DNA from 2 places in the Vescimonas coprocola genome. Region 1 is predicted to be linked to the other one. Evidence: predicted binding sites of a transcription regulator. Region 1 holds the regulator's gene; the other holds the start of a gene.

Region 1 (5,379 bases):
CGCCGGACAGGTCGATGCCGTCGGTGCGCTTGAACTCGCTGACCAGATACTTCATGATGCACTGGTCGAAGTCGTCGCCGCCCAGACGGTTGTTGCCGGCGGTGGCCAGCACCTCGATGACGCCGTCGTCGATCTCCAGAATGGAGACATCGAAGGTGCCGCCGCCCAGATCGTAGACCATGATCTTCTGGGTCTGCTCCTTATCCACACCGTAGGCCAGAGCGGCGGCGGTGGGCTCGTTGATGATACGCTTGACATCGAGACCGGCGATCTTGCCGGCGTCCTTGGTGGCCTGACGCTGGGCGTCGGTGAAGTAGGCGGGGACGGTGATGACAGCTTCGGTGACGGGCTGGCCCAGATAGGCCTCGGCGTCGCTCTTCAGCTTTTGCAGGATCATGGCGCTGATCTCCTGCGGGGTGTAGCTCTTGCCGTCGATGTTCACACGGTGGTCAGAGCCCATCTCACGCTTGATGGAAGCGATGGTGCGGTCAGGATTGGTGATGGCCTGACGCTTTGCCGTCTGGCCCACCATACGCTCACCGCTCTTGCTGAAAGCCACCACGGACGGGGTGGTGCGGTTGCCCTCTGCGTTGGGAATCACAACAGCCTCGCCGCCCTCCATGACGGCGACGCAGGAATTGGTCGTACCAAGGTCGATACCGATAACTTTAGACATAATGATTGCCTCCTGATAAGATATATATAGATTGATTTTTTACGGATCGTTACTGCTGGTCCGGGTTCACGGGGATCACGATGGAAGCGATGATATAGGCCAGCAGGCCGCTGCCACCCATGAAGCCCAGCACCACCCAAGCCAGACGCACCAGCGTGGGGTCGATGTTGAAGTAGTCGGCAAGGCCGGAGCACACGCCGCACAGCATTTTATCGTTGACGTTGCGATACAGTCTCTTTCTTTCCATGATGCTTCTCCTTTCAGTTGGCTACCTTGACCATGGCGAACCGGAGAACCTTATCGCCCAGCTGGTAGCCCTGCTGGAGCACCTCCACCACGGTGTTCTCACCGACGTTCTCGTCCTCCACGTGCATCACGGCATCGTGCTTCTGAGGATCGAAGGGCTGGCCCTGCGCCTCAATGCGGGTGACGCCCAACTTCTCCAGCACTGCCAGAAACTGCCGGCAGATCAGCTCCATGCCCTGACGGTGGGGGTCGCCCTCGTCAAACTGGGCAAGGCCACGCTCCAGGTTATCCAGCACCCCCAAAAACTCCTTGACGGTGTCCGCCTTGGCATCGGCGTAGGTATTTTCCTTTTCCTTGGTGGTGCGCTTGCGGTAGTTGTCGTATTCCGCCGCCAGACGCAGATACTTGTCGCTGGCATCGCTGACCATCTTGGCCAGCTGCTCCATCTGCTCCATCTGCTCACGGGTGACGGTAAAGGTCTCCTCCTCGGCGGCCTTTTCCGCAGCCTGCTCCGTTTCCGGAGTGGTATTGGCCTGCGGCTGCTCCTCCTGAGGGGCGTTCTTCTTTTCCTTCTCGCTCATGACTGTTCCTCCTTGGTAGGCGGCAGCTGCCGCTTTTCAAACATATGACTCAGGCTCTCGGCAAAGCAGGTAAGCCGGGCCGCCACGGATGCATAGTCCATGCGGGTGGGACCTACCACCCCTACCAGCCCACGCATACCGTCACCGATATCATAGCTGGCAATGACCACGCTGCTCTCCTTCAGAGCGGCATCCACATTCTCCGGCCCGATGAGGATCTGCACCGGGGCGTTGCCTGACGGCACCGGAAGGTTCTGCTTGTTGTCCACCATGAAGGTCATCAGGTCACGGGCCTTGTCGGCGTCCCGGTACTCCGGGAATTTCAGCAGCTGGGTGGTGCCGCCCAGATAGACCTCCTGCCCGGCAGCGTCCTTCAACAGCTGTCCGGCGTATTCGCACACCTGATTCAGCAGCAGGAACCACTTGCCGGACACCTGATCCGACAGGCTCATGAGCCGGGCGTTCATCTCCTCCGGCCCAAGGCCGGTAAAGTGGGTATTCAGCAGGTGACTTATCTCCGTCAGGGCCTCCCGCTCCACCGGCAGCTGCCAGCGAAGCAGCTGGCTCTTGACCCGGCTGTCCGACAGCATGGCCACGGCGATGAAGCTGTCATCGTCCACGGCAATGAGGTCGAACCGCTGCACCGTCACCGCCTGCGTGTGGTCCGCCATGGCATAGGCGGGGTAGCCCACCATGCTGGAGACCATCTGGCCCGCTTGAGCCATCACCTGATCCACCTGAGACATTTTCCCGGTGAGGGAGCGGCGGATGCTCTCGGCCTCCGCCTCCGGCAGCGCACGGCGCTCCATAAGCTCGTTGACGTAGAGCCGGTAGCCCTTGGCGGAGGGGACCCGCCCGGCGGAGGTGTGGGGCTGCTCCAGATAGCCCATCTCCACCAGATCCGCCAGTTCATTGCGGATGGTGGCGGAGCTGATCCTGCCGGGCATCTTCTCGGCAATGGCCTTGGAGCTCACCGGCTCCGCCGTGGCCACATAGCCGTCCACCACGATCTTTAATATTTGCTTTTTCCGGTCTGTCAATTCCATGATAAAACTCCATTTAGCACTCCTATCTCCTGAGTGCTAAATGGAGTTTACCACCGTGGGCAGGTAAAGTCAATACCCGCAATTTTAATTATTTGTAAACACGTCGCTTACCAGCGCAGGCGGCCGCCCGGCAGCTGCTCCGGGAGCCAGCGCTGCCGCTGCATCACCGGCAGCACCGCCTGAAACAGAAAGCCCAGCAGCAGAATTTGCAGCGGCAGATACAGGGCGTTTTTCACAGCGCTCTGGGTCAGGTAGTAGAGGTAGCCCTTGCTGTACAGGATGGCGCTCCAGAGGGCGCCCAGCAGCACATTCTGGATATTGGTGAGGAGCTTGGCCAGAATGATGCGCCGCCACGTGATCTTGGCCCGGTAGAAAAACAGGGCGTAGATCATGCAGCCGGTGATGGTGGTCAGCATATAGCCGGGGAAATAGGGGTAGCCGCCGGAGGACAGGAAGAAGCTGAGGGTATCCTCGGCGGCGCCGAACACGATCACCGCCAGCGGGCCGCAGACCAGCGAGCAAAGGGCTCTGGCCAGGAAGGTAACGCTGAGGGACAGGCTCTCGCCCAGACGGATGGAGCAGTGGCTCAGGACGATGCAGGCGGCGATCATCAGGGCCATGAACACCAGACGGCGCAGGTCCTTCAGCTCCCCGGCGGCGCTGCGCCAATAGCCGGGGGACAGGGGGTGGGGATAAAGTGGCATAAAAAAACCTCCTCTGATTCGGGCAGACCGGACAGGCCGGACAGCCGCACAGAGGAGCGCCGGGGCGTGCTGCCCCGGAGATAGCCGCTATGCGGCAGCGGGATGCGGGACCTACACTGCAAGGCGATGCCATTTCGTCCGGCGGACAACTCCCCGTTCCGCCGGCACTATGCCCCCATGGGGGCGACACGCAGATCCCTACTCTGCCTTTGTATGTGTGATGGGTTTAGTATAGCACATCGGCGGGAAAATGCAAGGATAATCGCCGAAGCGCCGCCGGTGGCGGAGAAAGCGAGGCGATTTCGAGGAAGTGTCCCGGTTTTCACGCCCCAAAGGGGCTGGAAACCGGCTGACACGACGGTGTTCCGAATCGCCGAAGCGCCGCCTGTGGCATACTTTTCCCAGCAGTTCTTTCTTTTTGTCTCCGGCGGCATACTTTTTGTCAACAGCGACAAAAAGTATGCAAAAAACGCCGCCAGAAACCGATGGTTTCTGGACTTCCTTTCCTCTCAAGAGTTGCGTTCGTTATGGGCCGTAAAGGGAATCGACTGTGCAACAAACCCGCTTCCGCTCCCTCTCAGGTGAAGGGGCGTGTGGGTCTACCGCTGGGGGAGTACGGATTCCCACGACCAGTCTGCGGACTGGTCTCGGAATGACAGGGGGTGGCAAGGCTGGAAAAGGGCGCTCTCCCCGGTGGGGAGAGCGCCCTTTTGTATGGAAAAATATCAGAGTCTAACTTGCAGCGGTAGGCTTAGCCCTTGACCACGGTGTACCAAGTGTCGTTACCATGGGCCTCAGACACCACCTTGTAGCCATCGGCCACGAAGTTGGTGTGTGCGCCCTCGGCCGTGCAGTTGGACGGGTCGAAGTTCACGAAGGTACCGCCGTTGATGATGACCTTAGCTGTACCATTCTTGTAAGCGCTGTCCAAGCAGTTGATCAAGAAGTTGTAACCGTAAGTCGGGTTGCTGTACGGCTCGCAGGCGAAGGTACCGCCGTTGATGATGAGGGTACCCTTCTGGACCTGCACAGCAGTACCGCCGCCGTAATAGTAGCCGCCGTTGATGGTGAGGGTAGCGCCATTCCGGACGTTGATGCCATAGCCGCCGTTGACGCCGGTATCAATGCCGCCGTTCTCGCCCGCATTGATGGTGGTATCCGCATCGACGATAAGGGCGCAGAAGTTCGTATTGTTGTTGCCCATGTTATCGGGGGTGATGATCTTCTTCTCCAGATTCAGCGTGGTGGGCTGGGAGATAACGATGCGGGCAGCTGCGGTGTCCTCACTATTGTTGGTGCGGATGTCCGTTGCAACATTGACAACGCCGCCGTTGGTCAGAGCCTCCTTCAGTTCCGTAACGTTCACCACAGGGTAAGTGGCGTTGGCGTCATAGGTGTTATTGAAGCTGTCGCTCTCCACGGTGTCCTGCGTGGCGTAGACGGTGAACTTGACACCCTCCAGCGTCTTATTCATGTACTCGTTGCCGGCGGCCTCGTCCATATGGGCGGATACGGTGATCACTTTGGAAGCACCGCCGTTGGCAGTCAGATGGCCCTCGGTGTTCATGTCAAAGGTTTCCTCGCCAGTCTTATAGGTGAACTTGATGACCTTCAGCAGGCCAGTGTCGCCTTCCAGACCGGTGACGACGATCTTATACTTCAGGGCCAGATTGCCCTTGTTGACGATCTGGAAGGGGGTCAGGGTGTAGGTGCAGCCCGGCTCCCACAGGGGCGTTTTTCCATCTTCGGCGAAAGCGGTACCGTCTTTCGTTGCCCATGCCAGAGTGTCGATCGCCTTGCCAGCCTCATCCTGAATCTCGATATCCAAATTACCGGCCTGAATTTTGTTGACACCCGTGCTTGCGGTGTCGGTGAACCATGCGAAAGTAGCGCCTACCAGCATGGCCAGGCACAGAACCATGGCCATGACGCTGCCCAGCAAGGCCCGTTTGGTACTCTTGCGGTTTGTCATAGTATCTGCCTCCTATTTTTTGCGTGTGACCGATGGAGCGCTCGCACGGGGAATAACTCCTTATCGTCTCGCCTGAAACGATAACCGCCCATGGGCGGTTCGTCACACTGTCTATACACGCATGTTAGCACTCCTTACGGCAAATTGCAAGAGG
Region 2 (5,379 bases), 550 kb from region 1:
TCCTGCAAAGCCGTAATGGACATGAAACGCTCCTTCTCGCCGCAGAGCGGCGGCATGATCAGATATTTTATTCATTATATGCGCTGCGGCGACTTTTGGCAAGGCATAGACGGTTATTTCCCGCCGGAATGGATATACTATGACCGTACCGAAAAAGGAGTGATGCAGGAATGTGTAAGGTCAGTACGTTCGTCACTGGCGTATGCGTCGGCATGGTGGCCGGCGCATTGGTAGAGGTGATGGTCATTCCCCGGCCGAAGACGAGAAAAACCGCTGTGGGCAAAGCCATGCAGCGGATGGGTAACGCAGTGGATTCGGCGCTGGAGACCGTTGCCGAGAAGATGAACTGAGGGTATCGCATGGAAGGGGGCCGCAAGCGGCCCCCTTCCAAAAATTATTGGCTTTTTTGTGCTTTTCGCTTGACAAGGCGCAGATTTTTGGTATAATAGACCGTGCTGTTGCGGCAGCATTTTATATGCAGTGGTATCGAAGTGGTCATAACGAGCACGACTGGAAATCGTGTTGCCGTCAAAAGCGGCACGAGGGTTCAAATCCCTCCCACTGCGCCAGAAAAAAGGTCTTTGTCCCATGGGACAAAGACCTTTTGATTTTCCCCCGGCGCCTTCCCCGCAGAAAGGCGACCGCTGCCGGAGTTTTTCTCCCCCCTCTGGAAAATCCTCCGCCGCTGTGATAGAATAGACCTCCCGGAGGGCTTTGGCCGCCGGAGACTATCACAGCAAGGAGAATGTACCATGCAATGTCCCGTATGCGGTAAGGAGATGAAAACCGGTGCCTCCACCTTCATGGGCTCCACCGGCCTGACCCCTATGGCCTGCGTGTTCACCGACAGCGAGGTCAAGCAAAAGGGCTTCTTCCGGCACAATGTTGTCTCCAAGGTCCTCCTGCAGGGCGACGACATAGAGACCTACTTCTGTGAGTCCTGCCAGCTGCTCCTGCCCCTGATCCGCTGACATCCCGGCACGCAAAAAGGGTCCCCGGCTCTCGCCGGGGACCCTTTCCCGTCTCTTACGGACGCTCACAGAGCGCTTACAGAATGTTGATGGACGTCTGCTTGGGCAGCTGCTTCTTGGCCGCCTTCGGCACGGAGATGGTCAGGATGCCGTCCTCGAACTTGGCGGACACCTCCTCCGGCTCCACATCCTCGCCTACGTAGAAGCTGCGGCTGCAGGCCCCGGCATAGCGCTCCTGACGGATGTACTTGCCCTTCTTGTCCTGCTCCTCCTTGTCCAGACCCTTAGCGGCCTGAATGGTCAGATAACCGTTCTTCAGCTCCACATTGACCTCGTCCTTCTTGAAGCCCGGCAGGTCGATATCCAGCTCATAGGAGTTCTCTGTCTCCCGCACGTCTGTCTTCATCAGGTTCTTGCCGTGCTTGCCATACAGCGGGTCACGGCCCTGAGGTACCATCATCCCGAAAGGATCAGAGAAGAAATCATCAAACAAATTCTCACCAAAAATGCTGGGCAACATAAGTCATACCTCCATTCAAAATTCCGGGTGCCGGTGTCTCACCGGCGCCAACTTTTGTCACCGCTTACACATTGTATGCGTTTTCCGTTCCCCGGTGGAGTTCTTTGGCTCTCTCCCTTGGAACAGCTTCATCATAGCACCGTTTTTAGCACTGTCAAGTGTCGAGTGCTAATGTTCACAGAAGTACCTATGTTTGTTCATAAAATATCCGAAAAGTCCCCCCTTGCCCCCCAGCCCACCGAAAAATATTGTCCGGGGCATATACAAACGGCCGAAAGTGTGGTATACTTTCATGAACCAATTTACAAAATGTTCAGGAAGCCCGAAAACTGCCGGGTATAATGGTAATATAGTATATAAATGGGAGGTTTCCTATGGCACGCAATATTCTGGTGGTCGAGGATGACCGCAATATTTCCGACCTGATCCGGATGTATCTGGAGAAGGAGGGCTTCGACGTCCGCATCGCCTATGACGGCGGCAAGGCCGTGGAGGAGTACGACCGGCAGGCGCCGGACATGGTGCTGCTGGATATCATGCTGCCGGTGATGGACGGCTGGTCCGTCTGCGCCCACATCCGGGAAAAGGCCAAGACACCCATCATCATGCTGACGGCTAAAAGCGAAGTCAACGACCGCATCACCGGTCTGGAGATGGGCGCCGACGACTATCTGGTCAAGCCCTTCGAGATGAAGGAGCTGATGGCCCGCATCAACGCCGTGCTGCGCCGCAGCGAGATCCCCGACGACACCCGCAAGCGTCTGGTGTTCGACAAGCTGGAGATCAATCTGGACAGCTACGAGCTGCTGGTGGACGGCAAGAAGGTGGATACGCCCCCAAAAGAGCTGGAGCTGCTGTACCATCTGGCCTCCACGCCCAACCGGGTCTACACCCGCAACCAGCTGCTGGACGAGGTGTGGGGCTTCGACTACTTCGGTGACTCCCGGACAGTGGACGTCCATATCAAGCGCCTGCGGGAGAAGATCGAGAATGTCTCCGACCAGTGGGAGCTGAAAACCGTGTGGGGCGTGGGCTATAAGTTTGAAGTGAAGTGATGGCAGAGCGCAAGAAACGGTTCAGCGGGCTCTACTGGCAGCAGTTCGCCCTGACCGCCGGCATGGTGATGCTGACGCTGCTGCTGCTGGGCGTGTCCTTTTTCGCCCTGAGCTATAACTATAACTTCACCGAGCGGCGGGACGAGCTGCAGGAGCGGGCCAGTCTCATTGCTCAGGTGTCCGTGGACTACCTGAAGTCCGGCGGCCAGACGGAGGATGAAAACCTCAAGCGCTTCATCAGTCTGGGTAGCGCCATGACCAACGCCGAATTTCTGGTGTGCAACGACAGCGGCTATGCCCTGCTGACGGCGGACCAGCGGCTGGGGGGCAAGGTGGTGGCCATCCCGCAGGAGATCACGCAGGAGGTCCTGACGGGCAGCGGCCTGTATCAGGGCCGCAGCAGTCTGGGCGGTGCCTACACCTCCAAACAGTTCGTGGTGGGCGTCCCCGTTCAGGACGGCGACCAGACCATCGGCATGGTGCTGGCGGTGATGAACGCCCGCTCCGTCATGGGGATGTGGCGGTCCTTCATCAGCCTGTTCCTCATGACCTCCGCCATTATCCTGCTGCTGGTGTTCATCGTCACCTCCCTGACCTCCATGCGGCAGATCCAGCCCATCCGGGAGATGGTGCAGGCCACGCGGGCCTACGCCGCCGGGAACTTCGACGTGCGGATGCAGGACGCCGACCGGGGCGATGAGATCGGCGAGCTGGCGGCGGGCTTTAACAACATGGCGGACTCTCTGGCGGAGACGGAGCGCCAGCGCCGGGACTTCATCGCCAACATCTCCCATGAATTAAAGACCCCCATGACCTCCATCGCCGGCTACACCGACGGTATTCTGGACGGCACCATCCCGCCGGAAAAAGAACGCAAGTACCTGCAAATTATCTCCGACGAGAGCCGTCGGCTCAGCCGTCTGGTGCGCCGGATGCTGGATATCTCTCAGATCCAGTCGCAGGAGATGAAAAAAGAGGACTTCGACCTGTGCGAGAGTATGCGTCTGGCGCTGCTGTCCATGGAGCAGAAGATCACCGACCGGGAGTTGGACGTAGAGGCGGACATCCCGGAGGAGCCTGTGATGGTGGAGGGCGTCAACGACCTTATCACCCAGGTCATCTACAACCTGCTGGAAAACGCCACCAAGTTCGCCGCTCCCCACTCATCCCTGTATCTGGGGCTGGCCGTCCATGGGGAGAAGGCCGTGGTCACGGTACGCAACGTCGGTCAGACCATCCCCGCCGAGGAGATCCCCCTGCTGTTTGAGCGCTTCCACAAGTCTGACAAATCCCGCAGCGAGGATAAGGACGGCTACGGGCTGGGCCTGTACGTGGTAAAGACCATCCTGTCTCAGCACAAGGAGCAGATCACCGTCACCAGCGAAAACGGCGTCACCGCCTTCAGCTTTACCGTTCAGATGGCTCACCCCATGCGGAACGAACCGTGAGAGGAAGTATCCTATGTATAATGACGAAAACAGAGAATTTGACCCGGTAGGCGGCGATCTGCCGCCCCAGCCGCAGCAGGACCGGACGGACCTGCCGGAGGAGGAGCCGGACGAGATCGTCAGCTGGTACACCCCCCGGCAGGAGGAGCCGGAGGAGGTCGTCAACTACTTCGTCCAGCAGCGCCCCATACCTCAGAACGTCTGGAAGCAGGCCGCCAAGACCCAGCGTAAGCGCCGCCGTCTGTGGACGTGGCTGGGCATAGGCGGCATAGCGCTGGTGGTCGTGGTCATCGTGGTAGCGGCCATCCTGTCCTCCACCGCCTCCAGCGCCCCCAGCCTGCCGGGCAGCGACGACGGCGACTCCGCCAGCAGCATGGTGGATATCTTCCGCAAGAAGGAGACCACCATCCCCCGCATCTCCGGGGAGGAGGGCGTGAAGCTCAGCTGTCAGGACCCCTCCGGTGAGGAGCTTACCATTCAGCAGGTGTACGCTAAGGTGAACCCGTCGGTGGTGGCGGTGGTGGCGGAGCAGTCCGACGGCTCTGCCGCCGTGGGTACCGGCGTCATCATGACCGAGAGCGGCTATATCATCACCAACGCCCACGTCATCTCCGGCGGCAAGAGCTGCTGGGTGGCGCTGGACACCGGCGTCACCTACGACGCCCGTCTGGTGGGCTATGACGAGGACGAGGATCTGGCGGTACTGCGGGCCATTGCGGACAATCCCCTGCCGGCGGCGGAGTTCGGCAACTCCGACCTGCTGACGGTGGGCGACCCGGTGTACGCCATCGGCAACCCTTTGGGCGTAGAGCTGCGGGGGACCCTTACCAACGGCATTGTCTCCGCCATCAACCGTGAGGTGGAGATGCAGGGCCGCACCATGACCATGATCCAGACCAACGCCGCCCTGAATAACGGCAACTCCGGCGGCCCCCTCATCAACAGCTACGGGCAGGTCATCGGCATCAACACCATGAAAATGAGCAACTCCAGCCTCTCCGAGGACGAGGCCACCGTGGAGGGACTGGGCTTCGCCCTGCCCATCAGCTCCGTGTCCTTCGTGGTCAATGACCTCATCGCCCACGGGGAGTTTCTGGGTACCCCCACCATCGGTATCACCGTCCGCACCATCGAAAAGTCCGGCGGCGGCACGCAGGTGGAGGTCTACACCGTGGACGACACCCTGGGCGCTGCGGAGGCCGGTGTGCAGCCCGGCGATATCATTCTGGAGGCGGACGGTCAGCCTGTCTCCGTCACCAGCGATCTGCTGACGGTGCGGCGCAGCCACTCCGTGGGCGACACCATCCGCCTGACCATCCAGCGGGACGGCCAGTCCCTGACGGTGGACGTGGTTCTGTACGCCAGCAAATAACCCCTGCGCCGCA

What was found. The regulator HrcA, encoded in region 1, represses chaperone genes, less so after heat shock. The targets are predictions, from matches to a motif close to TGTTAGCACTCNNNNNNNNNGAGTGCTAACA.
Region 2: a site for HrcA is predicted at 1,635-1,665, ahead of KJS28_RS09040 (Hsp20/alpha crystallin family protein). Genes of this name have one in related genera too.

What each region holds. Positions count from the first base shown of each region.
Region 1 covers NZ_AP023418.1:2,377,705-2,383,083, reverse strand. Annotated here, with positions in the region: gene dnaK (molecular chaperone DnaK) at 1-676, opposite strand, end outside; gene KJS28_RS11570 (PspC domain-containing protein) at 726-923, opposite strand; gene grpE (nucleotide exchange factor GrpE) at 937-1,503, opposite strand; gene hrcA (heat-inducible transcriptional repressor HrcA) at 1,500-2,549, opposite strand; gene KJS28_RS11555 (folate family ECF transporter S component) at 2,657-3,253, opposite strand; THF riboswitch at 3,347-3,461, opposite strand; gene KJS28_RS11550 (TasA family protein) at 4,005-5,225, opposite strand.
Region 2 covers NZ_AP023418.1:1,831,483-1,836,861, forward strand. Annotated here, with positions in the region: gene KJS28_RS09020 (beta/alpha barrel domain-containing protein) at 1-23, opposite strand, end outside; gene KJS28_RS09025 (hypothetical protein) at 171-350, shown strand; tRNA gene KJS28_RS09030 (tRNA-Ser) at 478-569, shown strand; gene KJS28_RS09035 (PF20097 family protein) at 753-971, shown strand; gene KJS28_RS09040 (Hsp20/alpha crystallin family protein) at 1,048-1,491, opposite strand; gene KJS28_RS09045 (response regulator transcription factor) at 1,866-2,546, shown strand; gene KJS28_RS09050 (sensor histidine kinase) at 2,546-3,994, shown strand; gene KJS28_RS09055 (S1C family serine protease) at 4,008-5,366, shown strand.